2 regions of the Isoptericola sp. NPDC055881 genome follow, and region 1 is predicted to be linked to the other one. Evidence: riboswitches for the same ligand, from Rfam matches in the RefSeq annotation. Region 1 holds a riboswitch; the other holds the start of a gene.
The links. Region 1 has a riboswitch for ZMP and ZTP ahead of purH (bifunctional phosphoribosylaminoimidazolecarboxamide formyltransferase/IMP cyclohydrolase). Riboswitches for the same ligand answer to the same signal wherever they lie in the genome.
Positions count from the first base shown of each region.

Region 2: it holds a riboswitch for ZMP and ZTP, as region 1 does, so the genes downstream of both, glyA (serine hydroxymethyltransferase) here and purH (bifunctional phosphoribosylaminoimidazolecarboxamide formyltransferase/IMP cyclohydrolase) in region 1, are expected to answer to the same signal.

Region 1 covers NZ_JBSHCR010000101.1:1,330-10,824, reverse strand. The annotation lists gene purH (bifunctional phosphoribosylaminoimidazolecarboxamide formyltransferase/IMP cyclohydrolase) at 1-1,516, opposite strand, end outside; ZMP/ZTP riboswitch at 1,552-1,639, opposite strand; gene ACWGKI_RS19580 (TetR/AcrR family transcriptional regulator) at 1,667-2,239, opposite strand; gene ACWGKI_RS19575 (SDR family NAD(P)-dependent oxidoreductase) at 2,318-3,358, shown strand; gene ACWGKI_RS19570 (MFS transporter) at 3,483-4,808, opposite strand; gene ACWGKI_RS19565 (ArsR/SmtB family transcription factor) at 4,905-5,483, shown strand; gene purN (phosphoribosylglycinamide formyltransferase) at 5,493-6,149, opposite strand; gene ACWGKI_RS19555 (cell division protein PerM) at 6,202-7,446, opposite strand; gene sucD (succinate--CoA ligase subunit alpha) at 7,561-8,457, opposite strand; gene sucC (ADP-forming succinate--CoA ligase subunit beta) at 8,495-9,495, opposite strand, start outside.
Region 2 covers NZ_JBSHCR010000057.1:8,593-26,652, forward strand. The annotation lists gene ACWGKI_RS15870 (gas vesicle protein) at 1-304, opposite strand, end outside; gene ACWGKI_RS15875 (gas vesicle protein) at 301-753, opposite strand; gene gvpO (gas vesicle protein GvpO) at 836-1,477, opposite strand; gene ccmI (c-type cytochrome biogenesis protein CcmI) at 1,474-1,725, opposite strand; gene ACWGKI_RS15890 (GvpL/GvpF family gas vesicle protein) at 1,729-2,493, opposite strand; gene gvpJ (gas vesicle protein GvpJ) at 2,490-2,915, opposite strand; gene ACWGKI_RS15900 (SRPBCC family protein) at 2,958-4,037, opposite strand; gene ACWGKI_RS15905 (hypothetical protein) at 4,060-4,920, opposite strand; gene arfA (arabinosylfuranosidase ArfA) at 5,099-6,658, opposite strand; gene ACWGKI_RS15915 (glycoside hydrolase family 127 protein) at 6,786-8,807, shown strand; gene ACWGKI_RS15920 (LacI family DNA-binding transcriptional regulator) at 8,813-9,901, shown strand; gene ACWGKI_RS15925 (DUF624 domain-containing protein) at 9,938-10,648, opposite strand; gene ACWGKI_RS15930 (arabinan endo-1,5-alpha-L-arabinosidase) at 10,645-12,084, opposite strand; gene ACWGKI_RS15935 (carbohydrate ABC transporter permease) at 12,086-13,018, opposite strand; gene ACWGKI_RS15940 (carbohydrate ABC transporter permease) at 13,035-14,003, opposite strand; gene ACWGKI_RS15945 (ABC transporter substrate-binding protein) at 14,123-15,490, opposite strand; ZMP/ZTP riboswitch at 15,987-16,074, shown strand; gene glyA (serine hydroxymethyltransferase) at 16,156-17,439, shown strand; gene ACWGKI_RS15955 (bifunctional 5,10-methylenetetrahydrofolate dehydrogenase/5,10-methenyltetrahydrofolate cyclohydrolase) at 17,436-18,060, shown strand, end outside.

The sequences.
Region 1 (9,495 bases):
CGCGCACGCCGGCGTCGAGCAGCACCTGCAGGCCGTCGGCGAACGGGAAGAACGCGTCGGACGCGGCGACCGCGCCGCGCGCCCGCTCCTGCCCCTCGGCCAGCGTGTTGGCGCGCTCGACGGACAGACGGCAGGAGTCGACGCGGTTGACCTGACCCATGCCGATGCCGACGGCGGCGCCGTCCGCGGCGAGCAGGATGGCGTTCGACTTCGCGGCGCGCACGGCCTTCCACGCGAAGGCGAGGTCCGCCAGCGTGGCCTCGTCGGCAGCCTCGCCCGCGGCGAGGGTCCAGGAGGCGGGGTCGTCGCCCTCGGCCTGGAACCGGTCGACCTCCTGGACGAGCATGCCGCCGGAGATCGGGCGGTTCTCCGCAGCGGCGCGCGGCGGGGTGTCGACCACGAGCAGGCGCAGGTTCTTCTTGGCCTGGAGGATCTCGAGGGCCTCGGGCTCGAAGCCGGGCGCGACGAGCACCTCGGTGAACACCGGGGCGATCTGCTCGGCCGCGGCCTTCGTGACGACGCGGTTCGCCGCGATCACGCCGCCGTACGCCGACACGGGGTCCGTCGCGTGCGCGCGCGCGTGCGCCTGGGCGACGTCGGCTCCGACGGCGATGCCGCACGGGTTGGCGTGCTTGATGATCGCGACGGCCGGGCCCTCGTGGTCGTGGGCGGCGCGCCACGCGGCGTCGGCGTCGACGTAGTTGTTGTAGCTCATCGCCTTGCCGTGCAGCTGCGTGGCCTGGGCGAGCCCGGTCGCACCGTCGGTCCGCGTGTACAGGGCGGCCTTCTGGTGCGGGTTCTCGCCGTAGCGCAGCACCGCGGCGCGCTCGAAGGCGGCGCCCGCGACGTCGGGCAGGTGCGACTCGACCGCGACCTCGTCGGGCGCGTAGGAGCTCGCGAACCAGGAGGAGACCGCGACGTCGTACTGCGCGGTGTGGGCGAACGCCGCGGCGGCGAGCCGCTTGCGCTGCGCGAACGTGAAGCCGCCGCCCTGCACGGCCGCGACGACGTCGTCGTAGCGGGCCGGGTCGACGACGACCGCGACGCTCGGGTGGTTCTTGGCCGCGGCGCGGACCATGGACGGGCCGCCGATGTCGATCTGCTCGACGACGTCGTCCGGGCCCGCGCCCGACGCGACCGTCGCCGCGAACGGGTAGAGGTTCACGACGACCAGCTCGAAGGTCTCGATGCCGAGGTCGGCGAGCTGGGCGAGGTGGTCGGCCTTGCGGGTGTCGGCCAGGATGCCGGCGTGCACGCGCGGGTGCAGCGTCTTCACGCGGCCCTCGAGGCACTCGGGGAAGCCGGTGAGCTCCTCGACGCGGGTCACGGGGATGCCGGCGTCGGCGATCTTCCCGGCGGTCGAGCCGGTCGAGACGAGCTCGACGCCGGCGGCGTGCAGGGCGGTGGCCAGCTCGACGAGGCCGGTCTTGTCGTAGACGCTCAGCAGCGCGCGCCGCACGGGGCGCTGTGCGTCGTCGGCGAGCTGGACGTCGGGGGCGGACGGTGCTCCGGACATGTGTCTTCTCCTCGGTGCGGGTTCTCGCGGAAAGACCCTCGCACCCAGGCGGGCGGCGCGCATGACGGGACACGTCGGCCGCTCCCCGGTGGTGACCCACCCTCGCCAGTCACGGCCGAGGCGGAGTCTACCGAACGCCGCCGGGCCGGGTCACGGCAGCGCGACCTCGATCCCGAGCAGGCGCCAGGCGCGCTCGGCCATCGCCGCGCGCTCCCCGGCCGGCCTCCGCGTGAGCGCGCCGGCCACGAGCTCGACCCCGAGCATGAGGTCGTCCACCCCGACGTCCTGGGGCACCTGACCCGCCGCGAGCGCCGCCTCGTGGTGGGCGGCGAGCACCGCGGCCACGCGGTCGCGCAGCTCGAGCATGCGGCCGGGCCGGTCCTCGGCCAGCAGGTCGACGACACCCACGGACTCGATGGCGTGCCGGGTCACGAGCCCGAGCAGGCGGGGCAGGGCGGCGCCGTCGGCGGAGGCGGCCTCCAGCTCGGCGACGTTCTCCTCGACGACGGCGGCCACGAGGGCGACGCGGTCCGGGAAGTGCCGGTAGAGACTGCCCTGCCCGACCTCGGCGCGGCGGGCCACGGAGCTCAGCGGGGCGGCGGTGCCGGACTCGGCGAAGACCGCGTGCGCCGCCCTCAGGAGCGCGGCCCGGTTGCGTGCGGCGGCCGCGGGCCCGGGGTTGCTCCTGGCGGCGGGGCGAGGGTTGCTCCGTTCGGTGGGCACGGGAATAGACTATCAACCGGACAACATTGTCCGGTTACCTGAGACCCCCTCCGGGGGACCGCCATCAAGGAGAGCACCATGGCCCTGTCCGCATCCTCGACCGTCGGCGAGTGGCTCGACCACCCCGTCGGAGGCCGCATCCTCGGCGCCGTCCTCGAGCAGGCCGGCGCCTCCGCCGAGGCGCTCGCCCCGGCGCGCAGCCTGCCCCTGGAGCAGCTCGTCGCCCTGTCGAACGGCAAGTTCCCGGCCGAGATGGTCGACGGCCTCGTCGCCGCCTACCGCGAGCAGGCGCCCGACGACGCCGACGCGCCAGGCACCGCGTCCGGGAGCACGGCGGGTGCCACGTCCGCGCCGGCCCCGTGGACCGAGCAGGTCACCCCCGGCCGCTTCACCGGCCAGACCGTCGTCGTCACGGGTGCCGCCTCCGGCATCGGCCGGGCGGTCGCCGCCCGCGTGGCGCGCGAGGGCGGCCGCGTGGTCGCCGTCGACCTGGCGATGGAGAAGCTCGACGAGCTCGCCGCGACCCTGCCGGACGCGGAGGTCGTGACCGTCGCGGGCGACATCACGTCCGCCGCGTCGGTCGAGGAGATCGTGCGCGCGGCGGGCGACCGGGTCGACGCGCTCGCGAACGTCGCCGGGATCATGGACGACATGGGCGCGGTGCACGAGCTCACCGACGCGATGTGGGAGCGCGTGATGCGCGTGAACGTCGACGGCACGATGCGCCTCATGCGCGCCGTCCTGCCCGGGATGCTCGCCGCGGGCCGGGGCCGGATCGTCAACGTCGCCTCGGAGGCGGGGCTGCGCGGGTCGGCCGCGGGCGCCGCGTACACGGCCTCGAAGCACGCCGTCGTCGGCCTCACCAAGTCGTCCGCCGTGATGTACGCCGGCACGGGCGTGCAGGTGAACGCCGTCGCGCCCGGCGGCGTGGCGACCGGCATCCAGGTGCCCGGCCAGGCCGAGTTCGGCGGCGCGCGCCTGGGCCGGTTCATGGGCAACATCCCCGGGATCGCGACGGCGGAGCACCTCGCCGCGTCCATCACGTTCCTGCTGTCGACGGACGCCGTGAACCTCAACGGCGCGATCCTCGCGTCGGACGGCGGCTGGTCGGCGGTCTGACCGACCGAGCTGTCAGACCCAGGTGCGGGCATGCCCTGGCCTGGCTCTGACCGCTCGAGCGCACGGAAAGTTGTCAGAGCCACGTCATGCTCGCGCGTGACGTGGCTCTGACAGCTTCGCCGGGTCACTCGGCGGGCATCGGGATGGCGTCGTCGGCCCAGGCGTCCGGGGTGCCGACCCGCCACAGCGAGGGCACGAGGGCGATCCCCACGACGGTGACCGCGAGCAGCGCCACGAGCGTCCACAGCACGGCGCCGATGCCGCCCGCCCCGAGGAGGCTGCCGCCGACCAGCGGTGCGATCGGCAGGGCCGCCACCCCGCTGAGGCCCAGCACGGACGAGAGCCGCCCCTGCATCTGGTCCGGCGTGATCGCCGCGGTGTACCCCGCCATCGCGGCGTTCACCGCCGGGACGAGCAGCACACCCACCCCGATGAGGACGACGTACGCAGCGTAGGTCTGGACGAGAGCCATCCCGGCGAACGCGACGACCAGCAGCCCGAGCGAGACGACGGTGACGGCGCCGAGCCGCAGCCGCGCGACGAGCGGGGGCGCGAACAGCGAGCCGAGCAGCATCGACCCCGCGGCGACCATGTTGAAGACGCCGATGAGCACGGGCGGCGTGCCCGTCCGGGCGAGCTCGAGGCTGATGCCGATCATCATGCCGCTCAGCGCGACGTTGACCATGACGAACAGCCCGATGCTGGCGCGGAACAGCGGCACCGACCACACGTAGCGCAGCCCCTGCCTGAGGGCGACGAGGGGGTGCGTGGCGCGCGCCTCGGCGTCCCCGCCGCCGAGCGGCTCCCGGACGAAGAAGGCGCAGACGGCGGTGGCCGCGGTCCCCACGACCGCCCCGAGCATCGGCACCACGTGCGCGACGCCGTAGAGCACGCCGCCGAGCGGTCCCCCGAGCATCCCGGCGACGGCGTCGCGTCCTTGCGCGGCGGCGTACGCGGTGGGCAGTTGCGGCTGCGGGACGACGGCGCGGAACGCACCGCTGATGGCCGGGTCGAGGAAGGCGGTCGCCACGGCGGCGCCGAACAGGACCGCCGCGAGGTGCCACGCCGTCAGCCCGCCGAGGACCCCGGCGACCACGACCGTGGCCCACAGCAGGGCCGCGACACCCGCCGCGACGACGACGAGCCGGCGGCGGTCCGTGCGGTCGGCGACGACGCCCGCGGGCAGCGCCGCCAGGAGCGCGCCGGTCTGCCCGACGGCGGCCACGACGCCGGCCGCGGTCGGCGAGCCGGTGAGCTGCAGCGCCAGCAGCGGCACCGCGAACCTCGTGACGCTGCCGCCCAGCGACTGCGCGGTGAGCCCGGACATGAGCAGCAGGTACGGGCGGTTGCGGCGCAGGGGCCCGACGGCCTCGGTCGTCGCGGTCCCCTCGGTCGGGGTGGCGGTCTCGCTCGGTGCGGACGGCGCTGCGGCCGCCGTGCTCTGGGTCATGACAGGGACGCTAGTCCCGCAACATCAGTTGCGCAATAGTTATTGCGCATCGAATCTTGCGCACCTGCCGTTGCGGGACGTTGCTAGGCTCAGAGCGTGCTGGAGACCTCGATGGACATCACCGAGCCGGAGGCGCTCCGCGCCCTGGCGAACCCCGTGCGGCAGCGGATCCTCATGCAGCTGGCAGTCATGGACCACGCGCGGGCCGCCGATCTCGCCGAGGCGATCGGGCACCCGGCCAACTCCGTGAGCTTTCACCTCCGGGTGCTCGCCAAGGCCGGGATGATCGTCGAGGCACCCGAGCACGCGCGCGACAAGCGCGACCGCGTGTGGACCAACGCGGCCGGCAGCTTCAACGTCAAGACCGACACCCCGGCCTCGCGGGAGGCCGTGCTGCGCCCCGCCATGCGCTGGGCCTCCGACGTCTTCATCAACGGGCACCGGGACGACGAGTCCGTGCGTCGGCAGTTCATGACCTCGTCGATCCTGCTGACCAAGGAAGAGGCCGACGCCCTCGCCACGGAGGTGCACGAGCTGCTGAACCGCTGGGGGGACCGGACGCTCGCGGCAGCGCGTGCCGAGCCGGAGGTCGTGCGCGAGACCTACCAGGTGCTCAACGTCCTCGGGCCGCGCGATGACGTCCACCGGGGCACCGAGGCTCCCGCGCAGGACTGAGCGCGCGCGTCAGCCCAGGACGGCGCTCCGCCCCTCGACGCGCAGGCCCTCTCGGGCGATGCGGCCCACGGTCTCGACGAGCAGGGCGCGCTCGGCGACCTTGATCCGCTCGTGCAGGGCCGACTCGTCGTCGGTGTCGAGCACGGGCACGGTGGCCTGCGCGAGGATCGGGCCGGTGTCGACACCGGTGTCCACCACGTGCACGGTGCAGCCGGTGACCTTGACCCCGTAGGCGAGGGCGTCGCGCACGCCGTGCGCGCCGGGGAACGACGGCAGCAGGGCGGGGTGCGTGTTGACGATCCGCCCGGCGAACCGCTCCACGAACGAGGGTGCCAGGATCCGCATGAAACCGGCGAGGACGACGTAGTCCGGCCGGAACACGGCGACGGCCTCGGCGATGCCGACGTTCCACGCGGCCCGGTCGTCGAAGTCTGCCGGGGCGACGACGACGGACGCCACGCCGGCGTCGCGCGCGAGGTCCAGGGCACCGGCGCCGGGCTTGTCGGAGACGACGCCGACGACGCGGGCGCCGTAGGCGGGGTCGTCGTGCGCGGCGAGCAGAGCGGCGAGGTTGGACCCTCCGCCCGACGCCAGGACGACGAGCCGAGCCTGGGCCGTCTCCCGGGTGGACGTGGACGCGACGGGGTGGCCGGACGGGGTCTGCACGGACGTCACCCTACTCGTCACCAGCTCATGGTCCCGGTCCCGCTCGGCGCCGCTACGAACGCCGCAGCCGCGCCCCGACGTCGAGATACGCGCAGACCAGCACGATCGCCGCGCCCGCACCGACCTCGACGGCCACCACGGCACCGAGGAGGACGGGGTCGGCCCCGACCGCGGCCAGACGGCCGGCACCGGCCGCTCCCCCGGCCCACCACTGCAGCAGCCCCGTCACGACGCCCGCGAGCAGGACGACGCCCGCGAGCACCTGCGCGACGTCGGCCCACCGCACACGCTCCGGGTCGAGCCGCCGCCACGCGAACCAGCCCGCGAGCAGCCCGCACGCGACGACGACCAGCGGCCCCGCGACCGCGGCCGTCGTGCCCGACCAGTCCGGCCCCGGCAGCGCGCCCAGCAGGGGCACGGCGGGCAGCGGCCCGGTGGTCGTGCCGCCGGGGGCGAACGACGTGTCCTGCCCGACGGCGAACCCCGGCCCGGCCAGCCAGGCCGTCGCCCAGAGCACGACGTTGGGCAGCAGGGCGAGCTGCGCGACCGCGAACACCACGCCGCCGATCCAGCCGGGGTCGAGCCCGGTCACGACGTCCTCCGACGTCGCCCGGCCGGCCACGACCCACACGCCGGTCAGGGCGGCCCCGAGCCCGAGCAGCGCGAACAGCGCCACCGTCCCCGCCTGCAGGCCGAGCCGCACGACGTCGGGCACGGCGCGGTCCAGGAGTCCGCCGGGGACGACGACGAGCGGCCGGTCCGGCGGGACGAGGATGCCCAGCGCCGCGCCGACCCCGCCCACGACGAGACCTCCGAGGGCGGCCAGGGCGAGCCGTGGGCCCGGGGCGGCCAGGCCGTCGCCGCCCGCCACTCCTGCCGTCGCCAGCGCCAGCGCGCAGGTCACGGCGGCGTAGGTCGTGGCCGCGCCGACCCAGGCAGGGAGGGTGGGCAGCGCGGAGCGCTTGACGGACACGTAGGCGGTGAAGACGGCGAGGGCCCCGATGCCGAGCGGGATCACGGTGACGACGCCGGCCCCCGCGGCCATCGGCACGCCGTGGCCGAGCAGCCAGAGCCCGGTCGCGACGCCGACGGCACCGGTCCATGCGGAGTCGGCGGAGCCGCCCAGCGCGCCGACCACGGCCAGCAGCACCACGACCGCGCCGGACAGGACGATCCCCTGCACGGCGGCCCAGGCGCCGGAGGTCGCCGCGGCGAACCGCTCTCCCCCGCGGCCCGGGGCGGCGCCGTCGACCGTGCGGACGGTGCGGGTGGGTCGGGTCCCGGGTGGTGCGCTCACGGCCCCATCGTCACCCGCGCGCCTGCCAGAACCTCGCAGACACACAGACGGCGCCCGCCCCCAGGGGGCGGACGCCGTCGTGCGCGTCGTGCAGGGCGTCAGGACGCCTGCAGGTCAGAGCGCCTTGAGGATCTCGCGCATGAGCTCGGCGGTCTCGGACGGCGTCTTGCCGACCTTCACGCCCACGGCCTCGAGGGCCTCCTTCTTGGCCTGCGCGGTGCCGGCCGAGCCGGACACGATCGCACCGGCGTGGCCCATCGTCTTGCCCTCGGGGGCGGTGAAGCCCGCGACGTAGCCGACGACCGGCTTGGTGACGTGCTCGGCGATGTACGCCGCCGCGCGCTCCTCGGCGTCGCCGCCGATCTCGCCGATCATGACGATCGCCTTGGTCTCCGGGTCGTTCTCGAAGGCCTCGAGCGCGTCGATGTGCGTGGTGCCGATGACCGGGTCGCCGCCGATGCCGATGGCGGTCGAGAACCCGAGGTCCTTCAGCTCGTACATCATCTGGTAGGTCAGGGTGCCCGACTTCGACACGAGGCCGATGGGGCCCTTGCCCGTGATGGTGTGCGGCGTGATGCCGGCCAGCGACTCGCCCGGCGTGATGATGCCGGGGCAGTTCGGGCCGATCATGCGGGTCTTCTTGCCCTGCAGGTAGGCGAAGACCTCCGCCGAGTCCTGCACCGGGACGCCCTCGGTGATGACGACGATCAGCGGCATCTCGGCGTCGACGGCCTCGATCGCCGCGTCCTTGGTGAACGCCGGGGGCACGAACAGGACCGACACGTTCGCGCCGGTCTCCGCCATGGCCTCCTTGACGCTGCCGAAGACGGGAAGCGTGACGTCGTTGCCCTCGTGGTCCTTGTGGGTCACGGTGGTGCCGGCCTTGCGGGCGTTGACGCCGCCCACGATCTGCGCGCCGGAGTCGAGCATCAGGGCGGTGTGCTTGGCACCCATCCCGCCGGTGATGCCCTGGACGATGATCTTGCTGTCCTTGTTCAGGTAGATCGACATGGTTCTGAAGTCTCTGCTTTCGACGTCTGCGGGGCGCTCAGAGGTGGGCGAGCTCGGCGGCCTTGGCGGCGCCGCCGTCCATGGTCTCGGCCAGGGTGACCAGCGGGTGGTTCGCCTCGGCCAGGATGGCGCGGCCGAGGTCCACGTTGTTGCCGTCGAGACGCACGACCAGCGGCTTGCTGGCCTCGTCGCCGAGGATCTCCAGCGCACCGACGATGCCCTTGGCGACCTCGTCGCAGGCGGTGATGCCGCCGAAGACGTTGACGAACACGCTCTTGACCTGCGGGTCGTTGAGGATGACGTCCAGGCCGTTCGCCATGACCGTGGCGTTGGCGCCGCCACCGATGTCGAGGAAGTTGGCGGGCTTGACGCCGCCGTGCTCCTCGCCGGCGTACGCGACGACGTCGAGGGTGCTCATCACGAGGCCCGCGCCGTTGCCGATGATGCCGACCTCGCCGTCGAGCTTGACGTAGTTGAGGCCGTTCTCCTTGGCCTTGGCCTCGAGCGGGTCAGCCGCGGCCTTGTCCTCGAGCTCCGCGTGCTCGGGGTGGCGCACCTCGGAGGCGTTCTCGTCGAGCGAGACCTTGCCGTCGAGGGCGACGATCGCGCCGTCCTCGGTGCGGACCAGCGGGTTCACCTCGACGAGGGTGGCGTCCTCGGCGGTGAAGACCGTCCAGAGCTTCTGGATGACGTCGGCGACCGGGGCCTTGAGGTCGTCGGCGAAGTTCGCGGCATCCACGATCTCGCGGGCCTTGGCCTCGTCGATGCCCACGATCGGGTCGACGGCGACGCGGGCGAGCGCCTCGGGGCGCTCGACGGCGAGCTGCTCGATCTCCATGCCGCCCTCGACGGAGCACATGGCGAGGTAGTTGCGGTTCGCACGGTCCAGGAGCACGGAGAAGTAGAACTCCTCGGCGATCTTGGCGCCCTGCGCGATCATCACGCGGTGGACGGTGTGGCCCTTGATGTCCATCCCGAGGATCTCGGAGGCCTTCTCCTCGGCCTCCGCCGGGGAGTGGGCCAGCTTGACGCCGCCGG
Region 2 (18,060 bases), on a different contig from region 1:
GCGGCACGTGGCGGGCGAGGGACTCACGGACCCAGGCCCGCGTCTGCTCGTCCCAGCCGCGCATCATCCCGTGCTCCAGCATCGTCTCGACGCCGGCCACGGCGGCGCGCAGGTTCACGCCGATGAGCGGGATGTCCGCCACCGTGATGATGAGGTCGAGGTCGAGGTACACCCCCTTGTCGAGCAGCGCGTTCAGCAGGTCCGGAAGGGTGGCGTGCAGGTCCCGGGTGGGCTGCAGCGCCGCCCCGCCGTCCGGCTCGTGCGTGCGCAACGACGGAGTGGATCGGGCGAGCGTGCCGGTCATCGCCGTTTCCCGCGCCCCGAGTCCTCGGAGCTGTCGTCGTCCTGGGCGGGGGACGACGTGCCCTCCACCTCGCGCCGGGGGCCGCCGTCGCGCTGGACCAGGGCGCTCTCCCACCCGCACCAGGGGCAGTACTCCTCGAGGAGCTGCGCGGTGGGCGCCGTCTTGCCGCAGCTCGGGCACGTCTCCTTCGGCTCGATCGCCTGCTGCCAGGCCACCGTGTCGCGGTCGGTGCCCGCAGGGAACTCCAGGCCGTACCGCGCCGCCGTGTCGAAGGACGCCAGCGCTGCACGGATGCGGATCCCGAGGAGCTCCACACCCGCCACCGACACCATGATGTCGGCGTTCACCACCAGACCCTTGTCGAGCAAGGTCTCGACCACCTGCATGAGCGTGCCCTCGCGGGCGCGCTGCGGCTGCATCGGGCCGTCCGAGCCGGGGACCACCGTCATGCCGCGTCGCCCCCTCCGGTGCCGTTCCGAGCCTGCTGCACTCCTGGTTCCCTCCGGTCGCCTGTCCTGCTGTCGCCCCGGGTCACCGTTCCGTCCGGCCCCGGACGTAGCGACGTCCCCGGGTCACGCCGAGCAGCCCGCCGTCCGGGTCGAGCCGCACCTCGTACTCCGCGAGGACGTCCGACGTGCTGGGCACGTGCGCGTCCTCCAGCACCTCGACGGTGACGATCCAGCCGTCGGCGTCGCGCTCGATCCCCACCACGCCCTCGGGGTCGTGGTGGCTCAGCTCCTTGAGCTGCCGCACGGCGAGCCGCGCGGCACCCTGGGCGTCGAGGCGGCCGCGGGACGGCGGGTCGTCCTGAGGTTCGTCGTCCTCGGGCGCCTCGTCCTCGTCGGCCGGGTCGTCCTCCTCGGGCGGGTCGTCCTCGGGCGCCTCGTCGTCCTGAGGTTCGTCTTCCTCGGGCGCCTCGTCGTCCTGAGGTTCGTCTTCCTCGGGCGCCTCGTCGTCCTGAGGTTCGTCCTCCTCGGGCGCCTCGTCGTCCTGAGGTTCGTCCTCCTCGGGCGCCTCGTCCTCGGGCGCCTCTTCCTCAGGCGCCTCGTCGGTCGGAGCGTCCTCGTCGGACACCTGCTCCTGCTCCTCGACGTCGTCCGCCGTCTGCTCGTGCGTCGCGGACGGCCTGCTACGGCGGGCCGGAGCGGCGTGCGCCTTCCTGGCCGGGCTCATGCTCTACCTCCCTGGCGGCGTCGGCTCGATTCCAGCAGCCGGGCGACCAGCTCGCGTTCCGCCGCGTCGGCCTCGGCGTCGTCGATCGTGTGCGCCTCCCGGGCGCGGGCGATCTCGTCGAGGCGCTGGCGGATGGTGCCCGGGTCGTACCACTCACGCTCGGCCTCCGAGCGCACCTGCTCGGCCACCCACACGACGCCCCGGACCGGGGCGAGCGGGAGGGTGACCAGTGCGCTCAGGAGACCCACGCGTCACACCTCCTCGGTGAAGTCGTAGGGCGCCTGCGGCCCGACGAGGCGGACCGTCATGTGGTCGGCCACCTGCGCGGCCAGCGCCTCGAGCGCGACCTCGAGCCGCTCGACGTCGTCGTGGCGGACGAGGAGCGCCAGCTCGGCGATGTCTCCCGTCCGGGAGACCTCGTGCATCCGCGTCGCCCGGGCCAGCGGGGCGACGGTGGCGACCAGGCGCTGCTCGTCCCCGCCCCGCCGGCGCTCGAAGCCGGCCACGACCAGCTCGCCCAGGCGCATGCGGGCGTCGTAGGTGGACTCCTCGGAGCGGCCTCGGGTGAGTTCGCGCAGACGGCGGATCTCCGGCTCCTGCGCGACGAGCTCCGCGAGCACGGCGTCCTCCCGGTACCGGGCGGACACGGTGAGCTGCACCGAGCCCTCCAGGGCGCGCAGAGCCTCGGCATGCTCCGCCTGCGCGCCCTGAGGGACGGCGTCCGGCAGCTCCTCGTCCGTCGTCAGGGTGCCGAACCGCACCGGGAGGACGGGCCGCGTGGCGGCGACCGCGTCCAGCACCCGCGCGTGGTCCCGGACGTCGTCGGGCAGTCCGACGTCGCGCTGCACCGGAGCGTCGGACACGAGCGCCGCCACCTGCTCGAGTGGCACGACGCGCACGGGCTGGCCGTCCACGCCGGTGAGGTCACCGGGTGGGCGGGTGCCCTGCGCTACCAGCCCGTACAGGTACAGCTCGGGCGTGCCGACCGTGGGATCTTCCGTCGTGCTCAAGGTCACGAGCTCTCCTGTCGCGACGTGCGCCGGCGGCTGCGCTGCGTCGACTTGTCGTCGTCCTCGCCGTCGTCCTTGTCGTCCTTGTTGCTGGTCAGCGCGTCCTTCGCGCCGGAGACCAAGCCCTTGGTCTTGCCGTGGGAGCCGCTCTCGGAGATGTCGTCGATCAGCTCGGGCAGCTGCCGGCCGCCCGTCTGCTCCAGGTCGAGGCGGTTCGTGGCCTCCGCGAAGCGCAGGTACGTGTCCACGCTCGCGATGACGATGCGGGCGTCGATCGTGATCAGCTCGATGCCGACCACGGACACACGGACGAACGCGTCGATCACCAGTCCCTTGTCGAGGATGATGTTGATCACGTCGGCCAGCGACGATGACTGCGGGCGGTCCAGATATCCGCCGCCGGAGCGGCGGGTGGCGACCTCACTCATGCTTCCTCCTGGCTGCTCGTTCGGGTGGGACGGGTCCGGGGGTCACCGGGAGCGGCGGCGCCTGCTCGGCGCAGGCTCCTGGTCGCCGGCTTCCTCCTCGTCCTCGTCCTCGTCCTCGGCCTCGTCCTGGCCCTCGTCCTCGGCCTCGTCGGTGGGCTCGCCCTCGTCCGGCTCCTCGTCCTCCGGCTCCTCGTCCTCCGGCTCGTCGCCCTCCGGCTCGTCGCCCTCGTCCTCGGCGCCGGTCTCGACGTCGCCCTCCTCGTCCTGTTCCTCGCCTTCGTCCTCGCCCTCGTCCTGGTCCTGCTCCTCGTTGAGGACGTCCTCGTGGGACTTGACGATCTCCTCGTCCTGGATCTCGGCGTGGTAGCCCTCGAGGTCGTCCGGGTGGAGCATGACGTCGGTCATGACGTAGTGGACGAAGAACTTGAGCTCGAGCCGCAGCCGGCGCCCGACGGGCCGCCACACGTTGGCGACCTTCTCCATGAACCCGCGCGGGCGGTACTCCACGACCGCCACGATGCGGGTCAGGTCGTCGGTGACGGCGTGGAACGTCACCGCGCCGCTCAGCGTGCCCTTCTCGCCCGTGGACTCCCACACCACCCGTCGGGTGGCGATCTGGTCGACGATCGTCGCCTCCCACTTGCGGTGGGAGAGGAACACCTTGCCCTCGAAGGAGACCTTGCCCTCGTCCTGGTCGAGCTTGGCCTTCTCCACCTTCTTCATGAAGTCGGGCCAGCGGTCGTACTCGGTCCAGGCGTCGTAGACGACGTCGATGGGCGCGCCGACGTCGATCGACTCGACGATGTTGATGTACCGGTGACCGCCGCTGCTCCCACCGCCGCCGCCGCTGAAGATGTCCTTGACCTTGTCCTTCAGACCGCTCGCCGCCGACTTGACGCCCGCCTTGAAGGGCGAGTCGCCCTCGGCGAGGCTCTTGGCGCCCGTGACGGCCGCGGAGCCGGTGGGGTTCTGGGCATAGTCGCTCAGCCGGTCCGTGACGGAGCCGACCTTGTCGCTCACCGTGCTGACGGCCTTGTCGCCGAACGCGCGGGCCAGACCGCCGAAGGAGTCCTTCAGGCCGCCGAGGCCGCCAGACAGGGGGGACTTCGCACTCTCGCTCATGGCTCTCTCCTCTCCGCCGCGATCAGGACGACTTGCGGGTGCTGGACGACCGCGAGCCGGAGGTCCGCGAGCTCGACGTCTTCGAGCCGGAGGACTTCGAGCCCGAAGCCTTCGAGCCGGACGCCTTCGCGCCGGTGGATCGCGAGCCGGACGCCTTCGCGCCGGTGGACCGCGAGCCGGAAGACTTGGTGCCGGACGACGCGGAGCCGGAAGACTTCGAGCCGGACGTCCCCGTGCGCTGGCGCGGCGTGCTCGAGCGCGTGCTCGAGCGGGTGCCGGACGACTCGTTCGCCGAGGTCGAGGACCGGCGGCGGCGCGCCGGCGCCTTCTTCTCGGCGGGCGGCTCCTCCTGCTCCGCCTCGTCGCCTTCGTCCTCAGGTGCTTCGTCCTCGGGTGCTTCGTCGTCGGGCGCCTCGTCCTCGGGCGCCTCGTCCTCAGGTGCTTCGTCCTCGGGTGCTTCGTCCTCGGGTGCTTCGTCCTCGGGTGCTTCGTCCTCGGGTGCTTCGTCCTCGGGTGCTTCGTCCTCGGGTGCCTCGTCCTCAGGTGCCTCGTCCTCGGGCTCCTCGTCCTCGTCGCGCTGCGACCCGGACTCAAGACGGGAGGTGAGGGAGTCGACGCGGCTGGTGACCGCAGCGAGAGCAGCCTCCTTGCCGGCGTCGACGAGCCGGCCGGTGACGTTCTCCGTCAGCTTCTTCACCTGGGGTGAGGAGGCGAAGTCGCGCAGACCCCCCAGGCTGTCGAGCAGGGCGCCGCGCGTCGACTCGTCGCGCAGGCGGTTCCCCGCCACTGCTGTTCCGAGCAGCACGGCAGTCTTCAACTTCTTGGTCCGGCCGAGCAGATAGCCCGCTGCCAGAATCGCTGCGAGCTTGACCTTGTCGTCCATCGCAACCTCCAACCGGTGGTCGTCGGTCCTCTCCAGCACGCTCCTCGACTGGATCTCCACCGTGGCACAGGCGGTCGATGCTTGCGAGCCCGTTGCTGCGGGCACCGGATGGACGACGACCAGCCGCCCGATCCTGCGCGGAGCAGCGACGGGCGGCCGGTCGTGGGTCGAACGGGCGTCAGGCGCGGGCGAACGTCCCCGCGAACGCGGTCCACGACTCCGGGGCGAGGCGCACGCGGGTCGTGCCGCCCTCGGCCGCCGAGGCGACGGCCGCGACGTCGACCACGGACCAGCACGTCTCGGTGACCTTGGCGGCGTGCTCGGGCCCCTCGACGGCGGGCTCGTGGTCCGCGACCATCTGCCAGCTCTCGGTGAGACCGAGCGAGGCGCCCACGTGGGCCAGCTCGACCTCGACCACCCGGTCCGACCGGTTGGTGAGGAACAGGCCGAGCGAGCCGTCGTCGTCCACCGTCGCGGCCGCCGTCACCTGGGGCGCGGACCCGTGCCGCGCCGTCTCGTAGGACGGCGACTCGACGCGGACGTCGAGCGCGGTGCCGCGCGCGAGGCGCGACGTCGTCGCGAACGGGTGGAACGTCGGCTGGCGCCAGGCGTCCCCGCCGGGGGCGGTCATGATCGGCGCGATGACGTTGACGAGCTGCGCGAGGCAGGCCACCGGGACCCGGTCGGCGTGGTTGAGGAGGGTCACCAGCAGGTCGCCCACCACGACGGCGTCGAGGCCCGAGTAGACGTCCTCGATGATGCGCGGCGCGTCGCGCTGGATCGGCAGGTTGGCCTCGCCCGGGAAGCGGGTCTCGAGGTACCAGACGTTCCACTCGTCGAAGCTGATGGTGATCTTCTTGTCGCTGCGACGCTCGGCGCCGACGGCGTCGGCGGACGCCACGACACGGTCGATGAAGCGGTCCATGGCGGTGCCGGACGCGAGGAAGGACGCGCGGTCGCCGCCGACCTCCTCGTAGTACGCGTGCATGGAGACGTGGTCGACGAGGTCGTACGTGTACGACAGGACGGTGCGCTCCCACTCGCCGAACGTGGGCATCTGCATCGACGACGAGCCGCACACGATCAGGGAGATCGACGGGTCCACGAGCTTCATCGCCTTGCCGGCCTCGGCGGCGAGCTTGCCGTACTCGTGCGCGTCCTTGTGCCCGATCTGCCAGGGGCCGTCCATCTCGTTGCCGAGGCACCAGAGGTGGACGCCGTACGGCTCGGCGCGGCCGTTCGCGATGCGCAGGTCGGCCCACCGCGTCCCGGCCTCCCCGTTGCAGTACTCGACGAGCGCGGCCGCCGCGTCGACGCCGCGGGTGCCGAGGTTGACGGCCATCATCGGCTCGACCCCCTCGCGCTCGGCCCACTGCAGGAACTCGTCGGTGCCGACGAGGTTGGGCTCGACGGTGCGCCACGCGAGGTCGAGGAACGGCTTGCGCTGCTCGACGGGGCCGACGGCGTCCTCCCACACGTAGTTGGAGACGAAGTTGCCGCCGGGGTAGCGCACCATCGGCACGCCCAGCTCGTGGACCAGGTCGGCGACGTCGCGGCGGAAGCCGTGGGCGTCCGCGGCGGGGTGGCCCGGCTCGTAGATGCCGGTGTACACGGCGCGGCCGAGGTGCTCGACGAACGAGCCGAACAGGCGGCGGTCCACGGTGCCGCGGCGGAAGTCGGGGTGCAGGGTGACCCGGGCGTGGGGAGCGGTGCTCAGGTCGGTGCGGGGATCGGGCATGGGTCTCTCTCACGTTCCTCGTCGAAGTGTCGATGACGCATTACAACGATGTAGAGTCAATCATGGTCGCCAGGGACGGCACCAGGGGTCAGGACGTTCTGATCCCACGACTCGAGGAGGAATCGGCATGCGCAGGAGCCCGGCAACCCTGACGGCGTCCACCGCACCGACGCATGCCGCAGGGCCCGTGGGCGGCACGCTGCCCGCGGCGCGCACCCGCCCGCTGCCGGCCGGCGCCGTGCGGCTGTCGGCCACCGGTCACCTCGGGGCGTGGCAGGAGCGCAACGCCGCCGCGACGATCCCGCACTGCCTGGACGCGCTGGAGACCTCCGGCGCCCTGGACAACTTGCGCCGCGTGCTCGACCCGGCCGACCCGGAGCACCACGACGGCCCGTACCGCGGCTTCAACTTCGCCGACTCGGACGTGCACAAGACGCTCGAGGCGGTCGCCTGGGAGTCGGCCCGCGCGGGGGAGCCGCGGCACGAGGACGCGGTGCGGCGCGTGGTGGACCTGCTGCGCCGGGCGCAGGCGCCGTCGGGCTACCTCGGTTCGCACGTGCTGGGCTCCCGCGACCCGTCCGACGCGGCGCCGTCGGGCAGGCCGTACGGCGACCTGCGCTGGGGCCACGAGCTGTACGTGCTGGGGCACCTGGTGCAGGCGGGCGTCGCACGCGCCCGCGCGACCGGCGAGGACGACCTGCTCGACCTCGCGATGGGCTGGGCCGACGACGTCGTCGCGCGGCTCGCGGACGGCGAGGAGCTGGTCTGCGGCCACCCCGAGGTGGAGACCGCGCTGGTCGAGCTGTACCGCGAGACCGGCGACCCGGCCTACCTCGACGCCGCCCGCCGCATGGTGGACCTGCGCGGCCACCGTCGCCTCGGGGCGGGCCCGTTCGAGCCCGTGTACCACCAGGACGCGACGCCGGTGCTCGAGGCGGAGGAGGTGGCCGGGCACGCGGTGCGCCAGCTCTACCTGCTGGCGGGGGTGACCGACCTCTACCTGGAGTCCGGCGAGCGGGCGCTGCTCGACACCGCCGTCCGCCTGTGGGACGACGCGCACGGGCGGCGCACCTACGTCACCGGCGGTATGGGGTCGCGGCACAAGGACGAGTCCTTCGGCGACCCGTACGAGCTGCCGCCGGACCGCGCGTACGCCGAGTCGTGCGCGGGCGTGGCGAGCGTGCTGTGGGACTGGCGCATGCTGCTCGCGACGGGGGAGTCGCGGTACGCCGACTCGCTGGAGCACGCGCTGCACAACGTGGTCGCGGCCGCGTCGTCGACCGACGGCACCGCGTTCTTCTACTCCAACCCGCTCCAGGTGCGCGACGGGCACGACGGCGCGGACGAGTACCAGGCCTCCGGGCGGCGCGCCTGGTTCGCCTGCGCGTGCTGCCCGCCCAACCTCGCACGGCTCGTCGCCTCGTTGCACACGATGGTCGCGACGCTCGACGCCGACGGCGCGCTCGCCGTGCACCTGTTCGCCGACGCGGACCTGGCCGTGCCGGGCTTCGCCGTCCGGCTGGAGCTGCGCACCGGCTACCCGTGGGACGGCGACGTCCTCCTGACCGCCGACGCGCCGTTCCCGGTGCCGCTGGCGCTGCGCCTGCCCGGCTGGGCCGACGCGGCGCGCACGCGCCTGGAGGTGGACGGCGAGCCGGTCGACGTCGCGTCGGCACTGGACCGGCGCGGGTACCTGCGGGTGGCGGCGGGGGCGCGCCGCGTCCGGCTCGTCCTGCCCCTGGAGCCGCGCGTGCTGCGCGCGCACCCGCGCGTGGACGCGGTGCGCGGCTGCGTCGCCCTGGCGCGCGGACCGGTCGTGCACTGCGTGGAGCAGGTCGACCACCCGGGCGTGGTCCTCGACGACGTCGAGCTCGACCTCGCCGCAGGCGTCACCGTCGGCCCGGCGGACGACGCGCTCGGCGTCGGGGCGACGCTCCGCGCCGTCGGCCGCGCCCAGCCGTCCGCGGGCCGCGCGCTGTACTCCGACGTGCCCGACGACGTGCCCGAGATCTCGCCCGACGCGGTGCACGTCGCCGTGCGAGCGGTGCCCTACGCTGTGTGGGGCAATCGAGCAGAGGGCCCGATGCGTGTGTGGATCCCGGTCTCTGCGCCCCCGCGGCCCGGCGACCGACGACGGTCGGGGAGGTGAGCGGCATGCGTGTGACCATGCACGACGTGGCGCAGCGCGCGGGCGTGTCGATCAAGACGGTGTCCAACGTCGTCAACGGGTACCCGCACATCCGGCCCGAGACGCGCGAGCGCGTCGAGGAGGCCATCGAGCACCTCGGCTATCGCCTCAACACCACGGCCCGGAACCTGCGCACGCAGCGCACGGACATGATCACCCTCGCGGTGCCGGAGCTGCGCCTGCCGTACTTCGCCGAGCTCGCGGACTCCGTGATCCGCGCCGCCGAGGAGCAGGGGCTCACCGTGCTCATCGAGCAGACCGGGTCGGTGCGGGAGCGGGAGATCGAGCTCCTCGACGGCCGCCGCCGGCACCTCACCGACGGCGTGATCTTCTCGCCGCTGGCGCTCGGGCAGGACGACGTCGACCTGTTCGCCGTGGACTTCCCGCTCGTCGTGCTGGGCGAGCGGGTCTTCGACGCCCCGGCCGACCACGTGACGATGAACAACGTGGCCGCGGCCCGCGCCGCCACGCTGCACCTCGCGTCGCTCGGGCGGCGCCGCATCGCCGTCGTCGGCGCGCACGAGGGCGAGCTGGTCGGCTCGGCGGCGCTGCGCACCGAGGGCTACCGCCAGGGCCTCGCCGCCGCGGGCCTGCCCTACGACCCGGAGCTGGTGAGCGAGGCCGGGCTGTGGCACCGGTCGACAGGGTCGGAGTCGATGGGCCGGCTGCTCGACTCGGGCATCGAGATCGACGCCGTCTTCGCGCTCAACGACGCGATGGCGCTCGGCGCGCTGCACGCGCTGCACGCCCGCCGGGTGGACGTGCCGGGCGACGTCGCGCTCATCGGCTTCGACGACGTCGACGACGTGCGGTACTCGGTGCCGACGATCAGCTCGGTGGACCCGGGGCGCGAGCAGATCGCACGCACCGCCGTGGACCTGCTGGTCGAGCGGATCGCGGGCGGCTCCGACCGTCCGTTCCGCCGCGTGGTCCCGGGCTCCCGCGTCGTCGGCCGGGAGTCGACGGGCGACGCGGCGGAGGGCGCGGAGAACGTGGTCGCCGTGCAGCCCGGCGGCGACGAGGAGATCGTGGTGGGCCTCAGCGCGACGGCGTGAGGCGGGTCGCGGGCGTCACGCCCAGCGGCACGGTGGTCATCCTCCGGCCGCGCCCTCGGCGACCTGTGCGTCGATCCGGTCGAGCCGGTCGGTCGCGAGACGGGCCGTGGCCCACAGCCAGAAGGCGGGCCCGGCCAGCACCGCGAGCAGCGGCAGCACCCACGCGGCGACGAGCACGACCGCCGCCACGACCAGCACGGCGAGCGACGTCGCAGGCGCGAGCAGCGGGAGCAGCAGCAGGAGCCGCCAGGTCTCCACGACGCCCCGGGCGTAGCGCGCGACGACCACCGGCCAGCAGGCGAGCGCGACGGTGGCCCAGGCCCCGACGACGAGCAGCCCCGCCTGCAGCACGGCCCTCGCCGGCCCGTCGAGCAGGTTGAGCACGACGCCGTCGCACCACAGCAGCGCGGCGACCGCCCACACCGGCGCGAACAGAGCGTTGGTGCGGCCGAAGCCCTCGCGCCAGGTGCGCCAGAAGGTGCGCCACGGCGTCGGCTCGGCCGTCATCCTCCCGGCCACGACGCCGCCGGCGCGCAACGCGGGCCCCAGTCCGAGCAGCACGCCGCCCGCGAGCGTCCCCAGCGCCACCATGGCCGTGACCTCCACGAGCAGGGTCGCCCAGCGCAGCGCGAGCATGACGCCGCCCGCCCACCCGGGCACCTCGGCGTCGGCCACGGCGCCGGCCACCCCCGCCGCGGGTGCGTCGGGCCGGCGGCGCGTGGGCTCGCGGTCTGCGCGGGCGGTCACGGCAGCCTCGTCGCGAGCGTGACGCGGCCTGCGTCGTCGAGCGCCTCGAGGCAGAGGGTGGCGCGGTCGCGCACCGCGTCCCACCCCGGGTGCACGACGGCGGACACCGCCGCGCCGTCGTGCGCGACCCAGGTGAACCGTCCGTCGCCCAGAGGGCGCACGTCGTCGAGCGGGCCGAGCTCACCGACGACGGCGTCCTGCACGTGCGTCGGGTCGGCGCCGGGGTCGAGCTGCTCCCAGGTGCCGCCGAGGGCGTCCGGGCCGGACGGCCAGCGCGTCGTGTCGTCGACCTCCCGGTCGGCTCCGGCCCAGGGCTGCGGGGACACCAGCGGCCAGCCGTCGTGCGTCCACACGAGACGCCGCAGCTGCAACCGGTGCTCGGTGGGCGCCTCGGCGTCGCGCACGTGGTGCACCAGCAGCTGACGGGCGTGCGAGCCGCCGTCCGGCGTGGCCACCTGCTCGCTGAGGACCGACGCGTGGCCGGGGGCGAGGATGCCGGGGCCGCCGACGTGCCGGTGCCCGGAGAGCACGGGCACCCCGACCGTCCACGGGTCGGCCTCGACGTCCGTCAGGAGCCGTCCGGTGCGGTCGCGGAACGGGCCGGTGACGGCGTCGCCCACGGCTGCTCGCAGGTGGTAGCTGCGGGCGAGGGAGTCGTAGGAGACGAGCAGCGCCCAGCCGCCGCCCGGCCGAGGGAGCGCGAATGCGCCCTCGACCGCGCCGTCGGCCTCCCGCGGGCGCCGGGCCAGGAGCCGGCCGGGCGCCTCGTGCAGCGCGCCCGGGGCGGGCACGAACCCCTCGGCGACGAACCCGGTGCCCGCGTCGAGAGGCAGCGCGTGGATCCCGCTGAAGAAGGACCCGTACACGAGCCACTGCGTCCCGTCGGGCTCCGTCACGACGTTCGCGTCGATGGCGTTGGGATGCCCGAGGCCCGCCGGCGGGTCCAGGTGCGCGCTCGCCACCACGATCCCCCGGTCGGTCCACGGGCCGGCCGGGTACGGCGCGTCGGCGAGGCCGATCGCCGAGCGCCGCGACCCGAACGTCGACGCGGAGTAGTACATGCGCCACAGCGGCCCCGCGGGAGTCGCGACGCGCACCACCTCCGGCGCCCACAGCCCCTGCGCGCCGGACCACGCACCCGCCGGGCCCGGCACGCCGGGCAGCGCCCACCCGTGCAGCTCCCACGTCACGAGGTCGGCGGAGCGCCGCACCTGCACGCCGCCGCGCACGGGGCCGTCCGACCGGGCGTCGGTGGAGAACAGCCAGTAGGTGCCGTCGTCGTCGCGCACCGCGGTGGGGTCGTGCACGTGCCGCCCGCCCCACGTCGACGTGTCGGGGGTGTCCTCGGACGAGGTCACCGTCGTCGTGCCCGTCGTCGTGCCCGTCGTCGTGCCCGGCGTCGTGCCCGGCGTCGTGCCAATCGTCGTGCCGGTCATGTCAGCCCTTCGTCCCGGTCAGGGCGACGGACTCGATGATCTGCCGCTGGAAGATCAGGAACACCACGAGGATGGGCAGCACGGCCACCACGGACGCCGCCATGATCAGCGGGTAGTCGCGCTGCGTCGCGTACTCCACGTTCATGTTCGCGATGACCACCTGCAGCGTCTGCCGCTCGGGCGTGTTCAGGTACAGGATCGGCGCCAGGTAGTCGTTCCAGACCGCCATGAACCAGAGGATGAACTGGGCCGCGACCGCGGGACGGATGATCGGCATGATCATGCGCCAGAAGATCTGCCAGTAGGAGGCGCCGTCGATCTTGGCCGCCTCGACGAGGGAGTCCGGCACGCTCGACAGGTACTGGCGCAGGAAGAAGATCATCACGATGTTGCCGAAGATCGCCGGGACGATGAGCGGCCACAGCGTGTCCACCCACCCGATCTTCGAGAACATGACGAACTGCGGGATCATGATCGTCGGGAACGGGATCATGATGCCCGTGAGCAGGCCGACGAAGATCGCGTTCTTGAAGGGCATGCGCATCTTGGCGAGGGCGAATGCCGCCAGGGAACACGTGAACGTGCCGATCACGGTGACGCTGAGCGACACGACCAGGCTGTTCTTGATGCCGTCGAGCACGTACGAGTCGGTCCACATGCGCACGTAGGTGTCCCACTGGGGGACCTCAGGGATCCACACCGGCGGCAGGGCGAAGACCTCGAGCTTGGTCTTCAGCGACGTGGAGAACATCCACACGAGCGGCGCGATCATGAAGACCGCGCCCGCGGCGAGGACGACCCACACGATCGTGTCGGTGAGGCGGGACCGGTTCCGGCGGCCGAGGCGCGAGCCGGTCGTGCCGGACGTCGACCCCGTGGTCGTGGGCGTGGCGGGCGTGGTGTCGGGCGTCGTGGCGGGCGTCGTGGTGGTCATGGGTGTCTCCCTGGCCTCAGTCGACGACGAAGCCGGCGTTGCGCCGGTTCAGCCGGAACTGGATGAGCGTGATGACGAGGATGAGGAGCCCGAGCACCACCGACATCGCGGTGGCGTAGCCCATCTGCTGGTACCGGAACGCCTGGAGCCAGATGTGGTAGACGACCGACGCCGTGGAGTACTCCGGGCCGCCGGTGGGCGTCATGATCTGGATCTCGATGAAGATCATGGCGCCGCCGATGATCTGCGTGACCACGAGGAAGAAGGTCACCGGCTGCACCATCGGCAGCGTGATCGAGCGGAACTTCTGCCAGCCGCCCGCGCCGTCGAGCTCGGCCGCCTCGTACAGGGACCGCGGCACGGACTGGATCGCGGCCAGGTACAGCAGCATCGAGTACCCGAGCCCCTTCCAGACCGCCATCATGATGATCGCGGGCTTGGCCCAGGTCGGGTCCGCCAGCCAGTTCGGGCCGTCGATGCCGAAGATCGCGAGGAACTGGTTCACCAGGCCGAAGTCGCCGTTGTACGCCCACTGCCACAGGATCGCGATCGCGGCGATGGACGAGATGACGGGGACGTAGTAGATCGCGCGGAACGCGGCGCGGCCGAAGAGCTTGCGGTTCATCATCACGGCGAGCGCCAGCGAGAGCGCGAGCCCGATCGGGATGCCGATCATGTAGAAGAACGTGTTGAACAGCGTCTGGTGGAACCGCTCGTCGCCCAGCAGGGCCACGTAGTTGTCGAGCCCGATGAACGTCATCGGGCCGAGGCCGTTCCACCGGGTCAGCGACGCGTACAGCGCGAAGCCGGTGGGGTAGAGGATGAAGAGCAGGTAGCCGACCACGGGCGCGGCGACGAAGAGCAGCGCCCACCTCTTCTCGGAGCGGTGGAGCCGCGAGGACCCGCCGCGTCGTGGCGGCGCGGGCGCCGGGTCCGGCGCCGCGGGGCGGGTGCCGGCCGTGGCCGGCAGTGCGGTGGACGTCATCGCAGACTCCTTCGTCCAGGAACGTGCGGGGGAGGGCGGCGCGGCCGTCCCGGGAGGGGCGGCCGCGCCGCGGGGGGCGTCGGGGCGCAGGCGTCAGCGGCGAGCGCGGGAGGCGGTCGTCACGGGGCGGAGCCGGCCGCCGCGGCCTGCTCGGCCTGGGTGTTCGACTGGTCGAGCAGGTCCTGCATGCGCGGCTGCACCTCGGCGAGGTAGTCGGCGGCGGTCTGCTTGCCGTCGAGCACGGGCTGGATGCCGACCCACAGCTCGTCGTACCACTCGGCGCCGTAGGTGAACGACGCCGGCATCTCCCGCCCGTAGTCCTCGGCGATGTCGAGGAACTCCTGGCGGTTCTTGGGCTTGAGCGTGTCGTCCTCGTCCGCCTCGGCCGCCCACGTCTTCGCCGTGTCGATGCGGTTCGGGATCTGGACGTTGGCGTCGACCAGCGTCTGCTGCGCGGCCTCGTCCGTGGACAGGTAGGTGGCCAGCTTCACGGCGTCCTCGGGCAGGTCGGTCGTGTTCGAGACGCCGATGCCGAGCGAGCCGACCCACGTCGCCGGCTTGCCGGTCTTGCCGACGGGCCAGGGCATGAGGTCGTACTCGAAGTCGAGGTCGTTGTAGACGCTCATGTCCCACGGCCCGACGGGGAAGAACCCGATCTCGCCGGCCATGAAGCGCTGGTAGGTGTCGAGGGTCTGCGCCTGCTCGGGGTTCGGCGTGACGCCGTACTTGGTGGTGAGGTCGGCGATGAACTGGATCGCCTCGGCGAACTCGGGGGTGTCGACGGTGACCTGGGTGTGGTCGGGGTTGGTCCAGTCGCCGCCGTTGCTCCACACGAAGGACTGCGAGTTCCACTGCACGTTGAGGCCGGTGCCCCACTGGTCGGTCTTGCCGTCGCCGTCGGTGTCCTGGGTGAGCTCCTGGCAGATCTTGAGCCACTCGTCCCAGGTCAGGGGCTTGTCCGGGTCGGGACGGTCGATGCCGGCCTTCTTCAGCATGTCGGCGTTGTAGCCGAACGCGAACGGGCCGATGTCCTTGGGCAGGCCGTACAGCTTGCCGTCCGGGGTGCCCTGGGTCTTCCCGTCGAACCGGTAGGAGTCGACGCCGTAGGGCCAGATGTTGTCCAGGTCCACGCCCTGGTCGGCGACCTCGTCGGTGATGTCCATGAGGACGCCGGAGCTGACGTAGGACTGCAGGCTGGCCTGCTCGATGTAGAACACGTCGGGGACCTTGTTGCCCGCGACGGCGGCCTGGAGCTTCTGCGCGTACTGGTCCGCGGAGGTGACGATCATCTTCACCTTGACGCCGGTGTCCTCGGTGAACCGGTCGATGGCCTCCTGGTAGGCCTTCTTCTCGTCGTCGCCACCACGGAACATGAAGGTGAGCGTGTCGTCGTCGGAGCCGCTCCCGCTGCCGGAGCTGCAGGCGGTGACGGTACCGGCGGCCACCACGGCTGTGACGATGCCGGCGATCAGGCGTGACTTCCTCATCACGGGGTCCTCTCGGAGATCCGGGACGCGTCCGGCGCGGCGTCGCCCCGGTGCGTTTACATCGATGAAGAGCCATCGACGGCGCCCAATGTGGCACGCCTCGCGCGTCGGGGTCAAGTGGCCCAGGTCACGCGTCTGCAACGATGAACATGGCACAGGACCGACATGGCACAGGACCGCGGCCGCCCGGCCCGCGCCGAGGTAGTCCACACCGCGCCGAGGTAGTTCAGACCGTGCCGAGGTAGTTCAGACCTCGGCGAGGTAGTCCGGGGTAGTGCCGAGGTAGTTCAGACCGTGCCGAGGTAGTTCGCGGAACCTGGTGTCCCGCGCTACCTCGCCGAGCTCTCGACTACCTCGGCAGGTTCGGGACTACCTCGGCGCGGGTCCGACTACCTCGGCAAGTTCGCGACTACCTCGGCGAGGGTGGAACTACCTCGGCGGGAGTCCGACTCCCTCGCGGTCGGCAGGGGACCGGGCCGATCGGATCGGCTAGGATCGCGAGGGTCGCGACTGGCGTACAGGTGGATCACCACCGGGGAGCGACGCGCTGTGCAGACGACGGGTCGTTCGCCTGGGCCCGGTCGCTCGATTGACATGATGGTCCGGCACCCTGACAGGGAGCCAGGCCCGTCCGACCGCCGTCCGACACAGCAGGAGAACGCCTGATGAGCACTCCCGACCCCACGTTCAACGCGCCCCTGGCCGAGCTCGACCCGGAGATCGCGGCCGTCCTCGACGGGGAGCTGGCCCGCCAGCGCGACACCCTCGAGATGATCGCCAGCGAGAACTTCGTCCCGCGTGCCGTGCTGCAGGCGCAGGGCTCCGTCCTGACGAACAAGTACGCCGAGGGCTACCCCGGCCGCCGCTACTACGGCGGCTGCGAGCAGGTCGACATCGCGGAGAACCTCGCGATCGCCCGCGCCAAGGACCTGTTCGGCGCCGAGGCCGCCAACGTGCAGCCGCACTCCGGCGCACAGGCCAACGCGGCCGTGCTGCACGCCCTCATCAACGCCGGCGACAAGATCCTCGGCCTGGAGCTGGCGCACGGCGGCCACCTCACGCACGGCATGAAGATCAACTTCTCCGGCAAGCTGTACGACGTCGGCGCCTACGGCGTGGACCCGCAGTCGTACCGCATCGAGATGGACGAGGTGCGCAAGCGTGCCCTCGAGCACCGCCCGGACGTCATCATCGCCGGCTGGTCCGCGTACCCGCGCCAGCTCGACTTCGCCGCGTTCCGCGAGGTCGCGGACGAGGTCGGCGCCAAGCTGTGGGTGGACATGGCGCACTTCGCCGGCCTGGTGGCCGCCGGGCTGCACCCCAGCCCCGTGCCCCACGCCGACGTCGTCAGCTCCACGGTGCACAAGACCATCGGCGGCCCCCGCTCCGGCTTCATCCTGAGCAAGGAGGAGCACGCCAAGAAGATCAACTCGGCCGTGTTCCCGGGCCAGCAGGGCGGCCCGCTCATGCACGTGATCGCGGCCAAGGCCGTGGCGTTCAAGGTCGCGGGCACGGACGCCTTCAAGGACCGCCAGGAGCGCACGCTGCGCGGCGCGCGGATCATCGCCGAGCGTCTGTCCCAGGCGGACGTCGCGGAGCAGGGCGTCTCCGTCCTCACCGGCGGCACGGACGTGCACCTGGTGCTGGTGGACCTGCGGCACTCGTCGCTCGACGGCCAGCAGGCGGAGGACCTCCTGCACGACGCGGGCATCACCGTGAACCGGAACGCCGTGCCGTTCGACCCGCGCCCGCCGCGCGTGACCTCCGGCCTGCGGATCGGCACCCCCGCGCTCGCCACCCGCGGGTTCGGCGACGCCGAGTTCACCGAGGTCGCGGACATCATCGCCGTCGCCCTGCGCGACGGCGCCTCCGCCGACGTCGACGCCCTCGCCGCACGCGTCGCGAAGCTCACGGCCGACTTCCCGCTCTATCCCGGGCTGTCCCAGTGACCGCGCGGCTGCTGCCGGGCAAGCCGGTCGCCGAGGCCGTCTTCGAGGACCTCGGGCCGCGGATCGACGCGCTCGTCGCCGCCGGGCACCGGCCCGGCCTGGGCACGATCCTCGTCGGGGACGACTCGGCGAGCGCCGGCTACATCCGGATGAAGATGGACAAGGCGACCGAGCTCGGGTTCACCTCCCCGCACATCCACCTGCCGCAGGACGCCACCCAGGCGGACGTCCTCGCGGCGGTGCGGGAGATGAACGACGCCGACGACGTCGACTCGGTCCTCATCCAGAATCCCGCGCCGCCGCAGATCGACTTCGACGCGGCCATGCTCGCGCTGGACCCGGACAAGGACGTCGACGGCCTGCACCCCGTGAACATGGGCCGGCTCGCGCTGGGCATGCCAGGACCCGTGCCGGCCACGCCGGCCGGCATCGAGGCCCTGCTCGCGCACTACGAGATCCCGGTCGCGGGGCGCGAGGTGTGCATCCTCGGGCGCGGGACGACGCTCGGCCGTCCGCTGGCGCTGCTGCTCTCGCAGAAGCGCCCGACGGCGAACGCCGCGGTCACGGTCGTGCACACGGGCGTCCCGGACTGGCCCGAGTACACGCGGCGCGCGGAGATCG